DNA from 3 places in the Streptomyces sp. NPDC046876 genome. Region 3 is predicted to be linked to each of the others. Evidence: riboswitches for the same ligand, from Rfam matches in the RefSeq annotation. Region 3 holds a riboswitch; each other region holds the start of a gene.

The links. Region 3 has a riboswitch for cyclic di-AMP ahead of ABZ924_RS04840 (transglycosylase family protein). Riboswitches for the same ligand answer to the same signal wherever they lie in the genome.
Region 1: it holds a riboswitch for cyclic di-AMP, as region 3 does, so the genes downstream of both, ABZ924_RS06095 (M23 family metallopeptidase) here and ABZ924_RS04840 (transglycosylase family protein) in region 3, are expected to answer to the same signal.
Region 2: it holds a riboswitch for cyclic di-AMP, as region 3 does, so the genes downstream of both, ABZ924_RS36755 (LysM peptidoglycan-binding domain-containing M23 family metallopeptidase) here and ABZ924_RS04840 (transglycosylase family protein) in region 3, are expected to answer to the same signal.

Annotation. Positions count from the first base shown of each region.
Region 1 covers NZ_JBEYXK010000006.1:111,571-116,072, forward strand. The annotation lists gene ABZ924_RS06085 (HPr family phosphocarrier protein) at 76-357, shown strand; gene ABZ924_RS06090 (GntR family transcriptional regulator) at 596-1,261, opposite strand; gene ABZ924_RS06095 (M23 family metallopeptidase) at 1,478-2,275, opposite strand; cyclic di-AMP (ydaO/yuaA leader) riboswitch at 2,289-2,444, opposite strand; gene ABZ924_RS06100 (pitrilysin family protein) at 2,684-4,051, opposite strand; gene ABZ924_RS06105 (pitrilysin family protein) at 4,072-4,502, opposite strand, start outside.
Region 2 covers NZ_JBEYXK010000158.1:6,395-10,896, forward strand. The annotation lists gene ABZ924_RS36750 (tyrosine-protein phosphatase) at 1-667, opposite strand, end outside; cyclic di-AMP (ydaO/yuaA leader) riboswitch at 1,011-1,195, shown strand; gene ABZ924_RS36755 (LysM peptidoglycan-binding domain-containing M23 family metallopeptidase) at 1,200-2,174, shown strand; gene ABZ924_RS36760 (SGNH/GDSL hydrolase family protein) at 2,370-3,173, shown strand; gene ABZ924_RS36765 (MBL fold metallo-hydrolase) at 3,353-4,502, shown strand, end outside.
Region 3 covers NZ_JBEYXK010000005.1:22,290-26,791, forward strand. The annotation lists gene ABZ924_RS04830 (septum formation initiator family protein) at 1-33, opposite strand, end outside; gene eno (phosphopyruvate hydratase) at 125-1,411, opposite strand; gene ABZ924_RS04840 (transglycosylase family protein) at 1,780-2,493, opposite strand; cyclic di-AMP (ydaO/yuaA leader) riboswitch at 2,496-2,663, opposite strand; gene ABZ924_RS04845 (transglycosylase family protein) at 2,940-3,959, opposite strand; gene ABZ924_RS04850 (cytochrome P450) at 4,062-4,502, opposite strand, start outside.

The DNA of each region.
Region 1 (4,502 bases), on a different contig from region 3:
GGGAGGCCGGCCGGAGCACTCGGGACCTTGTGGGATAGTGGTCTAGACAACCATAAGAACCTGAAGGGCATCACCATGGCAGAGCGCCGCGTCAACGTCGGCTGGGCCGAGGGCCTGCACGCTCGTCCCGCCTCGATCTTCGTCCGCGCGACGACCGCTTCCGGGGTCCCGGTGACCATCGCGAAGGCTGACGGCACCCCCGTCAACGCCGCGTCCATGCTCGCGGTGCTGGGCCTGGGCGCCCAGGGCGGCGAGGAGATCATCCTGTCGTCCGACGCCGAGGGCGCCGAGGTGGCGCTGGACCGCCTGGCGAAGCTGGTCGCCGAGGGCCTCGAGGAGCTTCCCGAGACCGTCTGACCCTTCGGGTTCGCCCGTCGCGCGGGCGGCGCGAGAACGGCAGGAGCCGCGACCACCGGAATTCCCGGCGGCCGCGGCTCCTGCTGTTTCCCCTCACATCAGGGCACGGAAAAGGCGTCCGGAGAAAGACTCACGGAAGAAGACTCACAGAAGAAGGCGCACCGAAGAAGGCGCACAGAAAAGGGCGCACGGAAATACGGCGGCCTTTTACCCTCTCCCCATTCATACGCGGGCCTTGTTAATGGGAGCCGCTCGCCATGTTTACGGCACGTTGCGAAGACCTCACGCGCAGCCGGTACGCGCCGGACGTCCCGTCCGCGTGCACCGCCGTCAGGGCCCGCGCCCGCTCGGCGTCGCCGCGCGCCACCGCGTCCACGATCGCCCCGTGCTCCGCCCAGCACTCCACGGGCCGCTGCGGCGCCTGCACGACGTACATCCACGCGACCTTGTGCCGCATCTGGGTGAGGAGCGCGATCAGCCCGGGGCTGCCGGAGGCCTGCGCCAGCGTCTCGTGGAACCAGCTCCCCAGGGCCCGCAGATCCTCGCTTTGGCCCTGGCGAGCCCGCTCCTGGCCCAGCCTGACCAGCCCGCGCAGCACCTTCAGGTGGGCCTCGGTGCGGCGCCGGGCGGCCCGGGCCGCGGCCAGCGGCTCCAACAGCATCCGCAGCTCCAGCAGGTCGGCGGCCTCCTGCTCGGTCGGCTCCGCGACGCAGGCGCCCGCATGCCGGCGGGTGGTCACGAACCCCTCGGACTCCAGGGTGCGCAGCGCCTCGCGCACGGGGACGCGGGAGACGCCGTAGCGTCGGGCCAGCACCTCCTCGGTCAGCCGGCCGCCCGGTTCGAATGCCCCGGAGACGATGTCGTCGCGGATTGCAGTGCATACCGCGTGCGCGGGAATACGCAAGACCGGACCTCCGCCCATTTCTCCGCCTTTTCCGGCTGCCGGGCGCCTTTGCCGCCGCCGTACCGGGATCGTACCGAGACTCTATTGCAATGCGCCGAATTTTCCGAGCGCAGGCGGAAATCGGCCGGCCTTTGCAGGCACAACGCGAGGACCCCGGCTCGGTGAGCCGGGGTCCTGTGCGAAGCGGTGCGGCGGCGCCGCCCGACGGCGCGTCGGTCAGAGGTCGACGCCGTGGCTGCGCAGGTACGAGACGGGGTCGATGTCCGAGCCGTACGTGGCGCCCGTGCGGGCCTCGAAGTGCAGGTGCGGGCCGCTGGAGTTGCCGGTGGAGCCCGACAGGCCGATCTGCTGGCCCGGGGTGACCGTCTCGCCGACGGAGACGCTCAGCGAGGACATGTGGCCGTACTGGGTGTACGTGCCGTCGTTGTGGCGGATGACGACGTTGTTGCCGTACGCGCCGCCCCAGCCGGCCTCGACCACGGTGCCGGCGCCGACCGCGTGGACCGAGGTGCCGGAGGCCGCGTGGAAGTCGATGCCGGTGTGGCTGCCGGAGGACCACATGCCGCCGCCGGCGTGGTACTGGGTGCTGATGTAGCTGTCGTCGAGCGGCGAGACGAAGGTGTTGAGGCGCTTGCGCTCCTCCTCGCGGGCGGCACGCTCGGCGGCCTCGCGCTCGGCCTTCGCCTTCTCCTCGGCCTTCTGCTTGGCCTCGGCGGCCCGGGCGGCGGCGTCGGCCTCGGCCTTGGCCTTGAGGGCGGCAGCCTCCGCGGCGTTGCGCTGGGCTTCGGCCTGGGCCTCGATCTGGCCCTGGAGGTCCTCGGCGGTGACGACCGCGTTCAGGCCGGTGTCCTCCATGGAGGGGCCCTTGTGGTCCGTCGCGGCGAACGCCGGGGCGGCGAGGGTGCCCACGACACCGGTCGTTGCGAGGGCGGCGACGCCGGCGTAACCGGCGGTCTTGCGGCTCAGACGGCTGGAACCACGGTGCTTGCCGGCGGCACGACTGCCAAAGGCCATGGAGGGGCTGATCCTTTCCTTCCTTCTCGCCTACCGGGTTAGCTGACGGGTTCGGAGCAGGAAGGTCTCCTACGGGCCCCTCTGGCGAGGCGGCCCGATTCACCCCAGGGACGTGTGGGTCCCCGGCTCCCCAGGCTCGCGCCTGACGGGGACTCGGCGATCGCTGCCCGGTGCCGCGGGTGCGGCGCGTACAAACTGACGGACAGCACGCCCGACGCTAGGCGGATCATCAGTCAATCGCCAAACAGACGCGCGCTTTTGTTGCGTACGCCACACCCCATACGGGCAACCTTGGCGCCAATTGGACATAAAGGGCCCCGATGGCCAAGCCATCGGGGCCCTTCGACCGCCTGCGGTCCGCCGGTGCGCCGGCAGCACCTCGCCGGCCCATCCGCCGTATACCGACGGTCAGTTGGTGACGACGGTCACCTCTCCGATCCCCAGCGCGCGCACCGGCTCCTCGATCTGCGAGGCGTCACCCACGAGCACGGTGACCAGGCGGTCCACCGGGAAGGCCTTGACGACCGCCGTGGTCGCCTCCACGGTGCCGGTGGCCGCCAACTGCGCGTACAGCCGGGCCTGGTAGTCGTCCGGCAGCTCCTGCTCGACCTGGTCGGCGAGCGTGCCCGCGACGGCAGCGGCCGTCTCGAACTTCAGCGGGGCCACCCCGACCAGGTTCTGCACCGCCACGTCCCGCTCGGCGTCCGTCAGACCGCCCTCGGCGAGGGTGCGCAGCACCTTCCACAGGTCGTCCAGGGCCGGACCGGTGTTGGGGGTGTCCACCGAGCCGCTGATGGCGAGCATCGAGGCCCCGCGGCCGTCGGCGGTGGAGCGCAGCACCTGGCCGAACGCGCGCACGCCGTAGGTGTAGCCCTTCTCCTCGCGCAGCACCTTGTCCAGGCGCGAGGTGAGGGTGCCGCCCAGGCAGTACGTGCCGAGCACCTGGGCCGCCCAGACGCTGTCGTGCCGGTCCGGCCCGATCCGGCCGATGAGCAGCTGCGTCTGGACCGCGCCGGGCCGGTCCACGATGACGACCCGGCCGGTGTCGTCGGCGGTCACCGGCGGCACCGGGCGCGCCTCGGCGGTGTCGCCGGTCCAGGCGCCCAGGGTGTCCGCCAGGACGGCGTCCAGGTCGATTCCGGTCAGGTCGCCGACGATCACGGCGGTGGCCGTGGCGGGGCGCACGTGGGCCTCGTAGAAGGCGCGGACGGCCGCGGAGTCGATCCGGGCGACGGTCTCCTCGGTGCCCTGGCGCGGGCGGGACATGCGCAGGGACGCCGGGAAGAGCTGGCGGGAGAGCTCCTTGGCGGCGCGGCGCTGCGGGTTGGCCAGCTCGTGCGGGATCTCGTCGAGGCGGTTGCGCACCAGGCGGTCGACCTCGCTGTCGGCGAAGGCCGGCGCCCGCAGCGCCTCGGCGACCAGGCCCAGGGCCTTGTGCAGCCGGGAGGCCGGGACCTCCAGGGAGACCCGCAGGCCGGGGTGGTCGGCATGGGCGTCGAGGGTGGCGCCGCAGCGCTCGAGCTCGGCGGCGAACTCCTCGGCGGAGTGCTTGTCGGTGCCCTCGGACAGCGCACGGGCCATGATGGTCGCCACGCCGTCCAGGCCCTCGGGCTCGGCGTCCAGCGGGGCGGCGAGGTTGACCTCGACGGCCACCACCTGCTGGCCCGGGCGGTGGCAGCGCAGCACGGTCATGCCGTTGGGCAGCGCGCCGCGCTCGGGGGCCGGGAAGGCCCACGGCCGGGCCTCGCCGGCCTGCGGCCGCGGGTGGAAGGTCATCGTGACGGCTGCGGTGTCGCTCACTGCTCCGCCCCCTCGTTCTCGTTCTGGTTCGCGGCGTCGGCATCGGTGTCGGCGTCGGCATCGGCCGCCAGGGGCTCGTACACCAGCACCGCACGGTTGTCGGGGCGCAGCCGGGCCGCGGCCACGGCCTGCACCTCCTCGGCGGTGATGTCGAGGACCCGCTGCACGGCGGTCAGGGCGAGCTGCGGGTCGCCGAACAGGACGGCGAAGCGGCACAGTTCGTCGGCACGGCCGGCCACCGTGCTCAGCCGGTCCAGCCATTCGCGCTCCAGCTGCGCCTGAGCGCGCTCCATCTCCTCGGCGGTCGGGCCCTCGGCCGCGAACCGGGCGAGCTCCTCGTCCACGGCGGCCTCGATGGCGGGCACCTCGACGCCGCTGGAGGTCTTCACGTCCAGCCAGCCCATGGAGGGGGCGCCGGCCAGGCGGA
Region 2 (4,502 bases), on a different contig from region 3:
GCAGCTCCATGACCTCGGGGGAGCGGGCCTCGGGCGCATCGCTGCCGCGGCGCACGCGGTAGCGGCGGTGCGGGGCGTTCGACTCCAGGTAGTCCGCCGTGATGGCCTCGCGCTCCACCCCGAGGGCGAGCAGGGTGACGGCGATCGCCAGGCCGGCCCGGTCCTTCCCGGCCGCGCAGTGCATGAGCGCCGGGACGCTGTCCTCGGCGAGGGCGTGCAGGACCCGGCTGTGCTCGGCGGTGCGGTCCAGGACGATCGCGCGGTACGAGTTCGTCATCCGGGCGGCGGCCTTGCCGTCGCCGAGGATCCCGCGGAGCTGCTCGACGTCGCCGTCGCGGACCATCTTCCAGAATTCCTTGCCGTCGGCCGGGTCGGACAGCGGGATGTTCACGTTGCGCACGCCCGGCAGCTCGACGTCGGGGCCCTCCAGGACCTGGTCGGCGTGGTTGCGGAAGTCGAAGACGGTGTGGAGGCCGAGCGATGCGAGGAATTCTGCATCGGTTTCGGTGGCATGTGCGAGATGTCCGCTTCGGAACAGTCGTCCCGGCCTGACCCTTCGCCCGTCCGCGGTCGGCAGGCCGCCCACGTCGCGGAAGTTGCGCACTCCGGACAGTTCGGGCTCCGGTATCCGGTCCGCCGACGGGGGCGGGGGTATCTGCTGGGTCACGGGAACTCCTCCGGCGTTGTCGTGGTGGGTCGAGGTGCGTCGTGGTGTGTCGTAGTGTCCGAATTGCACTGCTTGGGGTCAACTTGCCGCCGTCGGTGGCCAGATCGGGCACAACCGGCGTGAGCCAGATCATACGGTGACCGTGAGTGCCTGATCGTCGATCCCGAATGGCCCGGCGCGAAAGGCCGTTGGCGGTGCGGAATGGACGGAGGGTGACCGGAAATTACCCCGGAATCCCGCTTCTGTGAATCCGTCAGGAATTCATGGCTTGTTCCGTGATGCCGTACTGGATTACCTTCGCGATCGATCCGGATGGACCGCCTAATCCTGCCGCCGTCCGGAAAACCGCAACCCGACCATTCATGTGCGGCAGGAGCGGGGGAACCAGGTAGGCCGCTGCTTCTTTTTGGATCTTTTCCTTGAGGAGCGGCTCGGGGTGAAGCCGTACACGTTCCGTTCGGTCCGTGTTCGGCCGGACATCTCCAGTCCGAACCCGACAGCTCACCTCGCAGGCGACGGAGAGGAATGCGCCATGCCGGCTCAGGGCAAGCACCGCCGTCCCAAGTCCCGCTCGACAGCCCGTGGCTTCGCCTTCGCCGGCACCGGCGGCGCCGCCCTCGCGCTGCCGCTGATCGGCGCCGCCGGCGCCCACGCCGCCGCCCCGTCCGCCGCCCCCGTGGTCGCCCCGCGGGTTCCGGTGTCGCTCCAGGCCCAGCCGGCCGCCGCCGTCCAGGCCGCCGACCGGGCGGCGCCGTCCGTCTACACGGTCGTGCCGGGCGACTGCCTCTCCACCATCGCCGCCGACCGCCACCTGCCGGGCGGCTGGGAGCGGCTGTACGCCGACAACCGCGAGGCCGTCGGCACCGACCCGTCGCTGATCCACCCCGGCCTGAAGCTGACCCTCGGTGCGGAGGGCGAAGCCACTGCGGCCGGGGAACCCGCCGGAGCCCCGGCCGGGAAGCCCGCCGCCGCGCCGCAGGCGGCACCGAAGGCTGCGCCGCAGGTCGCGCCGCAGGCCGCGCCGAAGAAGAAGTCCCCGGCGCCGGCCGCCGACCAGGGCGCCCCTGCCGTGGCGAAGGCCCCGGAGGCCGCCCCGGTCGCCGCTGCCTTCGTCGCCCCCGTCGGCGGCGGGATCTCCACCCAGTACAAGACCCCCGGCGCCATGTGGTCCAGCGGCTACCACACCGGTGTCGACTTCATCGCGAGCACCGGGACCACCGTCAAGGCGGTCGGCGCGGGCACCGTCGTCTCGGCCGGCTGGGGCGGGGCGTACGGCAACGAGGTCGTCATCCGGCACGCGGACGGCAAGTACTCCCAGTACGGCCACCTGTCCCAGCTGTCCGTCTCCGTGGGCCAGGCCGTCACCGCCGGCCAGCGGATCGGCCTCTCCGGCTCCACGGGCAACTCCACCGGCCCGCACCTGCACTTCGAGGTCCGCACGGGCCCCTCGTACGGCTCGGACATCGACCCGCTGGCCTACCTCCGCTCGAAGGGCGTCAGCATCTGACGGCCGTTGCCGCCGTTGCCGCCGTCGCCGCCGTCGCGGCGGCGGCGGTGTGAAGACCCGCGTGAGGCCGGGACCCGAGGGGGGCCCCGGCCTCACGCGCTGTAATTCCGCACCCGCCCGGTGGTAAAGATCACGGTCCGTCAACCCCTTCCTACGGTGGCGTAGGTCACGCGCCGCGGTGAAGGATATGGTCCCGTGGCAGCGACGACGACGATAGAGACGACGAAGAAGACGAACAGGACCATCGGCTCGTACGCGGCGATCGGGGACAGCTTCACCGAGGGCGTGGGGGACCCGGGACCCGAGGGGAGCTTCGTCGGCTGGGCGGACCGCCTGGCCGTACTCCTGGCCGACCAGCGCCCGGAGGGCGAGTTCCGGTACGCGAACCTCGCGGTGCGGGGGCGCCTGCTCGACCAGATCGTGGCCGAACAGGTCCCGCGGGCCAAGGAGCTCGCCCCGGACCTCGTGACCTTCTGCGCGGGCGGCAACGACATCATCCGGCCCGGCAGCGACCCGGACGCCGTGGCGGAGCGGTTCGAGGCGGCCGTGGCCGACCTCGCCGGCTCCGTCGGCCAGGTCATGATCACCACTGGGTTCGACACCCGTGGCGTGCCCGTCCTCAAGCACCTGCGGGGCAAGGTCGCGACGTACAGCGCGCACGTGCGTGCCATCGCCGACCGCTACGACTGCCCGGTCCTCGACCTCTGGTCGCTGAAGTCCGTACAGGACCGGCGGGCTTGGGACGACGACCGGCTCCACCTGTCGCCCGAGGGCCACACCCGGGTCGCCCTGCGCGCCGCCCAGGTGCTCGGGCTCGGGGTGCCGGCCGACCCCGACCAGCCGTGGCCGCCGCAGCAGCCGCGCGGCTCGGTGGACGTGACCCGCGACAACATCCAGTGGGCCCGCGAGCACCTGGTGCCGTGGATCGGGCGCCGGCTGCGCGGGGAGTCCTCCGGGGACCACGTCGAGGCGAAGCGGCCCGACCTGCTGCCGCTGTAGGCCGCTCGCGTGGGCCGCGGCCGGACCGGAGCGGAGTGGAGGGGGCGTTGCGGAATCCGTTGCAGAGTCCGTTGCGGAGTCCGTTGCGGAATCCTTCGGGGCCGCGAGGCGTTGGGATGGTGGCGGGCCGGGGTCTGATCCCGGCCTGCTCCCGTCCGCCCCACCTCCCAGGAGGCGCCTTGACCGGCTCCCTTCCCCTGCGTCCCCGGCTGCGCGCCCTGCGCCCCGAAGCCTTCGGCGCGGATCCGTCCGGCGCACGGCTGGAGCGCATCCGGCGCTCGCCGAACTTCGCCGACGGCGTGTTCCAGAACCCGGTGGGGGCCCGGACCAGGCCTTCCGGCTCCATGCTGGAGTTCGCCAAGATCTACTTCCACAAGGAGCAGCGGATCCGGCGCAGCCCCGTCGCGCCCGTACCCGTCTACCCGACCACCCTCGCCGAGCTCGCGAAGCCGCCGGTCAGCGGATTGCGCCTGACCTGGATGGGGCACTCCAGCGTGCTCGCCGAGATCGACGGGCGCCGCGTGCTGTTCGACCCCGTCTGGGGCGAGCGGTGCTCCCCCTTCCCCTTCGCCGGGCCCCGGCGGCTGCACCCCGTACCCGTTCCGCTGGCCTCGCTGGGGCCGGTCGACGCCGTGGTGATCTCACACGACCACTACGACCACCTCGACCTGCCGACCATCAAGGAGCTCGCCGGCACGGACACCGTCTTCGCCGTCCCGCTCGGCGTGGGCGCGCACCTGGAGCGCTGGGGCGTGTCCGCGGACCGGCTGCGGGAACTCGACTGGAACGAGAACACCGAGATCGCCGGGCTGTCGCTGACGGCCACCCCGGCACGGCACTTCTGCGGCCGCGGGCTGCGCAACCAGCAGCACACCCTGTGGGCCTCGTGGGTCGTCGCCGGCGACGAGCACCGGATCTTCCACAGCGGTGACACCGGCTACTTCCCCGGCTTCGAGGAGATCGGCGCCGCGCACGGCCCCTTCGACGCCACGATGATCCAGATCGGGGCGTACTCGGAGTACTGGCCCGACATCCACATGACCCCCGAGGAGGGCATGCGCGCCCACCTCGACCTCCAGGGCGGGATCCCGCACGGCACGATGCTGCCGATCCACTGGGGCACCTTCAACCTGGCCCCGCACCCGTGGGACGAGCCCGGCGAGGGCACCGTCGCCGCGGCGCAGGAGCTGGGTGCCGCCGTCGCCCTGCCCATCCCGGGGCAGCCCTTCGAGCCGGGTGCCGCCGACGCCCCGGCCGAGCCGTGGTGGCGCCCCTTCGCCGCCTCGCCGGTGCGGCCCGCCGCGCCCGCAGCCGCCCTTTCGGCGGCCG
Region 3 (4,502 bases):
GAAGGTGGAGAACCGATCCCGGTTCCCGGCCATTGCTCCCGCCTCCCCTCTGTCCGTACTACGCAATACGTCCCCGCACACGGTACGGGACCGAGTGCGGGGACGTACGGAGGCTCAGGGACCGTCAGCCCTTGAAGCGCGGGAACGCGCTGCGGCCCGCGTACACCGCGGCGTCGTCGAGGATCTCCTCGATGCGCAGCAGCTGGTTGTACTTGGCGACGCGCTCGGAGCGGGCCGGGGCGCCGGTCTTGATCTGGCCGCAGTTGGTGGCGACGGCAAGGTCGGCGATGGTGACGTCCTCGGTCTCGCCGGAGCGGTGCGACATCATGCACTTGAAGCCGTTGCGCTGGGCGAGCTCGACGGCGTCCAGGGTCTCGGTCAGCGAGCCGATCTGGTTGACCTTGACGAGCAGGGCGTTGGCGGTGCCCTCCTCGATGCCGCGGGCCAGGCGCTCGGGGTTGGTGACGAACAGGTCGTCACCGACGAGCTGGACCTTGGCGCCGAGCTTCTCGGTGATGACCTTCCAGCCGGCCCAGTCGTCCTCGAACAGCGGGTCCTCGATGGAGACCAGCGGGTACGCGGAGACGAGCTCCTCGTAGTACTCGGTCATCTCGGCGGCGGAGCGGGCCTGGCCCTCGAAGTTGTACTTGCCGTCCTTGTAGAACTCGGACGCGGCGACGTCGAGCGCGAGCGCGATGTCCTTGCCCGGGGTGTAGCCGGCCTGCTTGATGGCCTCGAGGATGAGGTCCAGCGCCTCGCGGTTGGAGCCGAGGTTCGGGGCGAAGCCGCCCTCGTCGCCCAGACCGGTGGACAGGCCCTTGCCCTTCAGCACGGACTTGAGGGTGTGGTAGACCTCGGTGCCCCAGCGCAGGGCCTCGGAGAAGGACTCCGCGCCGATCGGCGCGATCATGAACTCCTGGATGTCCACGTTGGAGTCGGCGTGCGAGCCGCCGTTGAGGATGTTCATCATCGGAACGGGCAGCAGGTGCGCGTTCGGGCCGCCGAGGTAGCGGAAGAGCGGCAGGTCCGAGGCCTCGGAGGCGGCGTGCGCCACGGCCAGGGAGACGCCGAGGATGGCGTTGGCGCCGAGCGAGCCCTTGTTGTCGGTGGCGTCCAGGTCGAACATGGCCTGGTCGATCAGGCGCTGCTCGGTGGCGTCGTAGCCGACGAGCTCCGGGCCGATCTGCTCGATGACCGCGAGGACGGCCTTCTCCACGCCCTTGCCCATGTAGCGGTTGGGGTCGCCGTCGCGGAGCTCAATGGCCTCGAAGGCACCGGTGGAGGCGCCGGACGGAACGGCAGCACGGCCGGTGCTGCCGTCGTCGAGGCCCACCTCGACCTCGACCGTGGGGTTGCCTCGGGAGTCCAGGATTTCCCGGGCTACGACGACGTCGATGGACGGCACGAGCATCTCCTTCTGGGATGTGACGCTGGGTGTGCGGTGGCGGGTACGGCCGTGGGATGGCCTTGCCGCCTAGAGCCTAACCGGCTCCGGGCAGTCGGCCAGCCGACCGCCCGCGTCCTGGGACGAAAAAGGGCCCGAATACCCCGCTTCCGGGACATAGGGCCCTTGATTCCGGGACTGTCGGGCCCTGTCGGGCTCTGTTGGGCTCTGTTGGGCTCTGTCGGTCCCCTGTCGACCGCCGTCTGCCGCCACCGGTCACCTGCCGTACGGGTGCTGCGCGGGCGGACGCACCGCCGCCCGGCGCGTGGGGGGTACGCGCCGGGCGGTGGGGTGTGCGCGTGCGGTCACGGCACGCGCGAGTGTTGCCGGGGAATTCAGCTGAGCTTCAGCATCTGGCCCGGGTAGATCAGGTCGGCGTCCGAGACGATGTCCTTGTTCAGCTCGAACAGCTTCTCCCAGCCGCCCTTGACGCCGTTGGCCTCGGCGATGGAGCCCAGGGTGTCGCCGGACTTGACCTCGTAGGAGCCGTTGCCGGTCTTGATGACCGAGGAGTCGCCGCGCTCGGAGCGGGTCACCGGCGCCTCGGCGCGCGGCGTCTCCTTCTTCGGCTGTGCCTTCGGCGTCTCGGTCTTCTTGGTCTCGGTCTTCTTCGTCTCGGTCTTCGGCGTCTGCTTCGGGGTGTCGCTCGAGCCGCCGCCGGAGTACGAGGAGTTCGACAGGCCCTTGCCGCAGACCGGCCAGGCGCCCTTGCCCTGGCCCTTGAGGACCTTCTCGGCGATGGCTATCTGCTGCGACTTGGAGGCCTGGTTGGCCTGCGCGGCATAGGCCTTGCCGCCGTACGCGGCCCAGGTGGAGGCCGAGAACTGCAGGCCGCCGTAGTAGCCGTTGCCCGTGTTGATGGACCAGTTGCCGCCGGACTCGCACGCCGCGACGCGGTCCCACTCGGAGGCGGTGGCGGCGGACGCGGAGCCCGCGGTCATCAGCGGGGCGGCGACGGCGACACCGGCGACGCCGGCGAGCGTGACGATGCGGGTGGTCCGCTCGATGGCGGTGGCGCGACGGTGCTTGCCCTTGCCGGAACGCAGCATGGATTTCTCCTCACCGACGCCTGCGAGGTGAGCTGTCGGGTTCGGGCGGATGAGTTGCCCGGCCGCGCACGTGGCGCGTCTTCACCCCTAGCCGTTCGTGACCGTCTTCCGACGGGCCTTCCCGGCGCCTTCGTTGGTTCCCCCGCTCCTGCCTTCGGCGCTTGACGCGACGTGTGTTCCCCCCGGCCGCCGGCAGGATTCGGCGATGCGGTCGAAGGGGCCCGCGGTGGCGGGCGATTCAGAAGGTAGACAGGTCCCCCGCCGATGTTCAACGAGGAACTTCGGCGGGGGACGGCCCCTACTTGCGCTCCCCGCAAGGGTGTTTGCGCAGGTGAGGGCGGGGTTTGCCCAAGGTTACGGACAGGACACGCCAGTTGACCGGAAGAGACACATGTCTCATTTGAACGAACCGGACATTCAAGGCCTTCCGGGTGTCCGAAGTGCCGTTATTTCTGGCTTAGATCCAGGTTCTGACCCGGCTTGATCAGGTTGGCGTCACCGCCGATGACCTGCTCGTTGGCGTGGTACAGGGCGCTCCAGCCGCCCTTGACCCCCTTGGCGTCCGCGATGGTGGCGAGGCTGTCGCCCTCCTTCACGGTGTAGGCGGGGGCCGCGCCCTCCGCGGCGGGGGCACCACGGTGCTTGCCGGTGGCAGTGGTGTCCGGTATGGCGGCCGGGTCGGTGGAGGCGCCCGGGGTGGGCGCGGCCGACGGGGCGGACGGGGCGGTGGGCGCCCCCGGGGCGGCCGGGTTCACCGGGGCGGTGGGGTCAGCCGGGTTCACCGGGGCGGTGGGCGCCGTACCGGGCGCGGTGGGCGCCGTCGGGGCCGTCGGGGCGCCCGGGTCGGTGCTCGGGGTGCCCGGCAGCGGCGTCTGGGACGGCAGGTCCGGGTCGGGCATGACGGGCAGGCCGCTGACGGGTGCCTGCGGCGCGGCCGGGATGGTGAAGGTGGGTCCGGGCGTCGGGGCGCCGAAGTCGGTGGCCCGCTCGCCGTTGCGGCCGGCCGGGACCTTGTCGTCCGGGCGGCTCGGGGTGGCGCCGACGGCGCGGTGCTTGCCGGTGGCGCCCGGGTCCACGTCCGCCGCGGGGGCGTCCTTGGTCAGCCCGGCCGAGGTCGCGCAGTTCTGCCAGGCCTCGGGGCCCTGGGCGCCGAGCACGCGTTCGGCGACGGCGATCTGCTGGGACCGGCTGGCGAGGTCGGGCCGCTCGGCGAACTCCAGGCCGCCCGCGTTCTGCCACTGCTCCTGGGTGAAGGCCAGCCCGCCGTACGCACCGCTGCCGGTGTTGGCGCTCCAGGTGCCTCCGCTCTCGCACTCGGCGACCTTGTCCCACGTCGAGGCGTCGGCCGCGCTCGCGCCGGTGGCGGCGAGCAGTGGCAGGGCCAGTGCGGAGCCCGTGACTCCGGCGGTGACGACAATCGCGGGTACCTGGCGGGGGCGTCTGTGGCGGCCGTTCCCGGAACGCATGTGCTGCACCTTTCGCATAACGGCTGGGTAACGGCAGAACCTAGCGGCCTTCGAACGATTGTCACAAGTTGAGCAAGCAGTTGACTTTGTCTCAGAAAACGTTCAGTTGTTTCGGGGTGTGAAGCGCACGGGAAGCGTGCGCAGGCCACGCATGATCAGACCTCCGCGCCACCGCAGGTCAGTTGACGGAACGGCGAGTTCCAGATCCGGCAGACGCGTCAGCAAAGTCGCAAGCGCCGTCTGTCCTTCGAGTCGGGCGAGCGGAGCGCCCAGGCAGTAGTGGATCCCGTGGCCGTAGCCGAGGTGCTGGTTGTCGGCGCGCGAGAGGTCCAGGGTGTCGGGGTCGGCGAACCGCTCCGGGTCCCGGTCGGCGGCGGCGAGGACCACCAGCACCGGGTCCCCGACCGCGATGTCCTGCCCGCCGAGCGTCAGCGGCCGGGTGGCGAAGCGCCAGGTGGCGAGCTCGACCGGGCCGTCGTAGCGCAGCAGCTCCTCCACTCCGGTCTGCAGCAGCCCGCGCTCGCCGGCGGCGAGGGAGTCCTG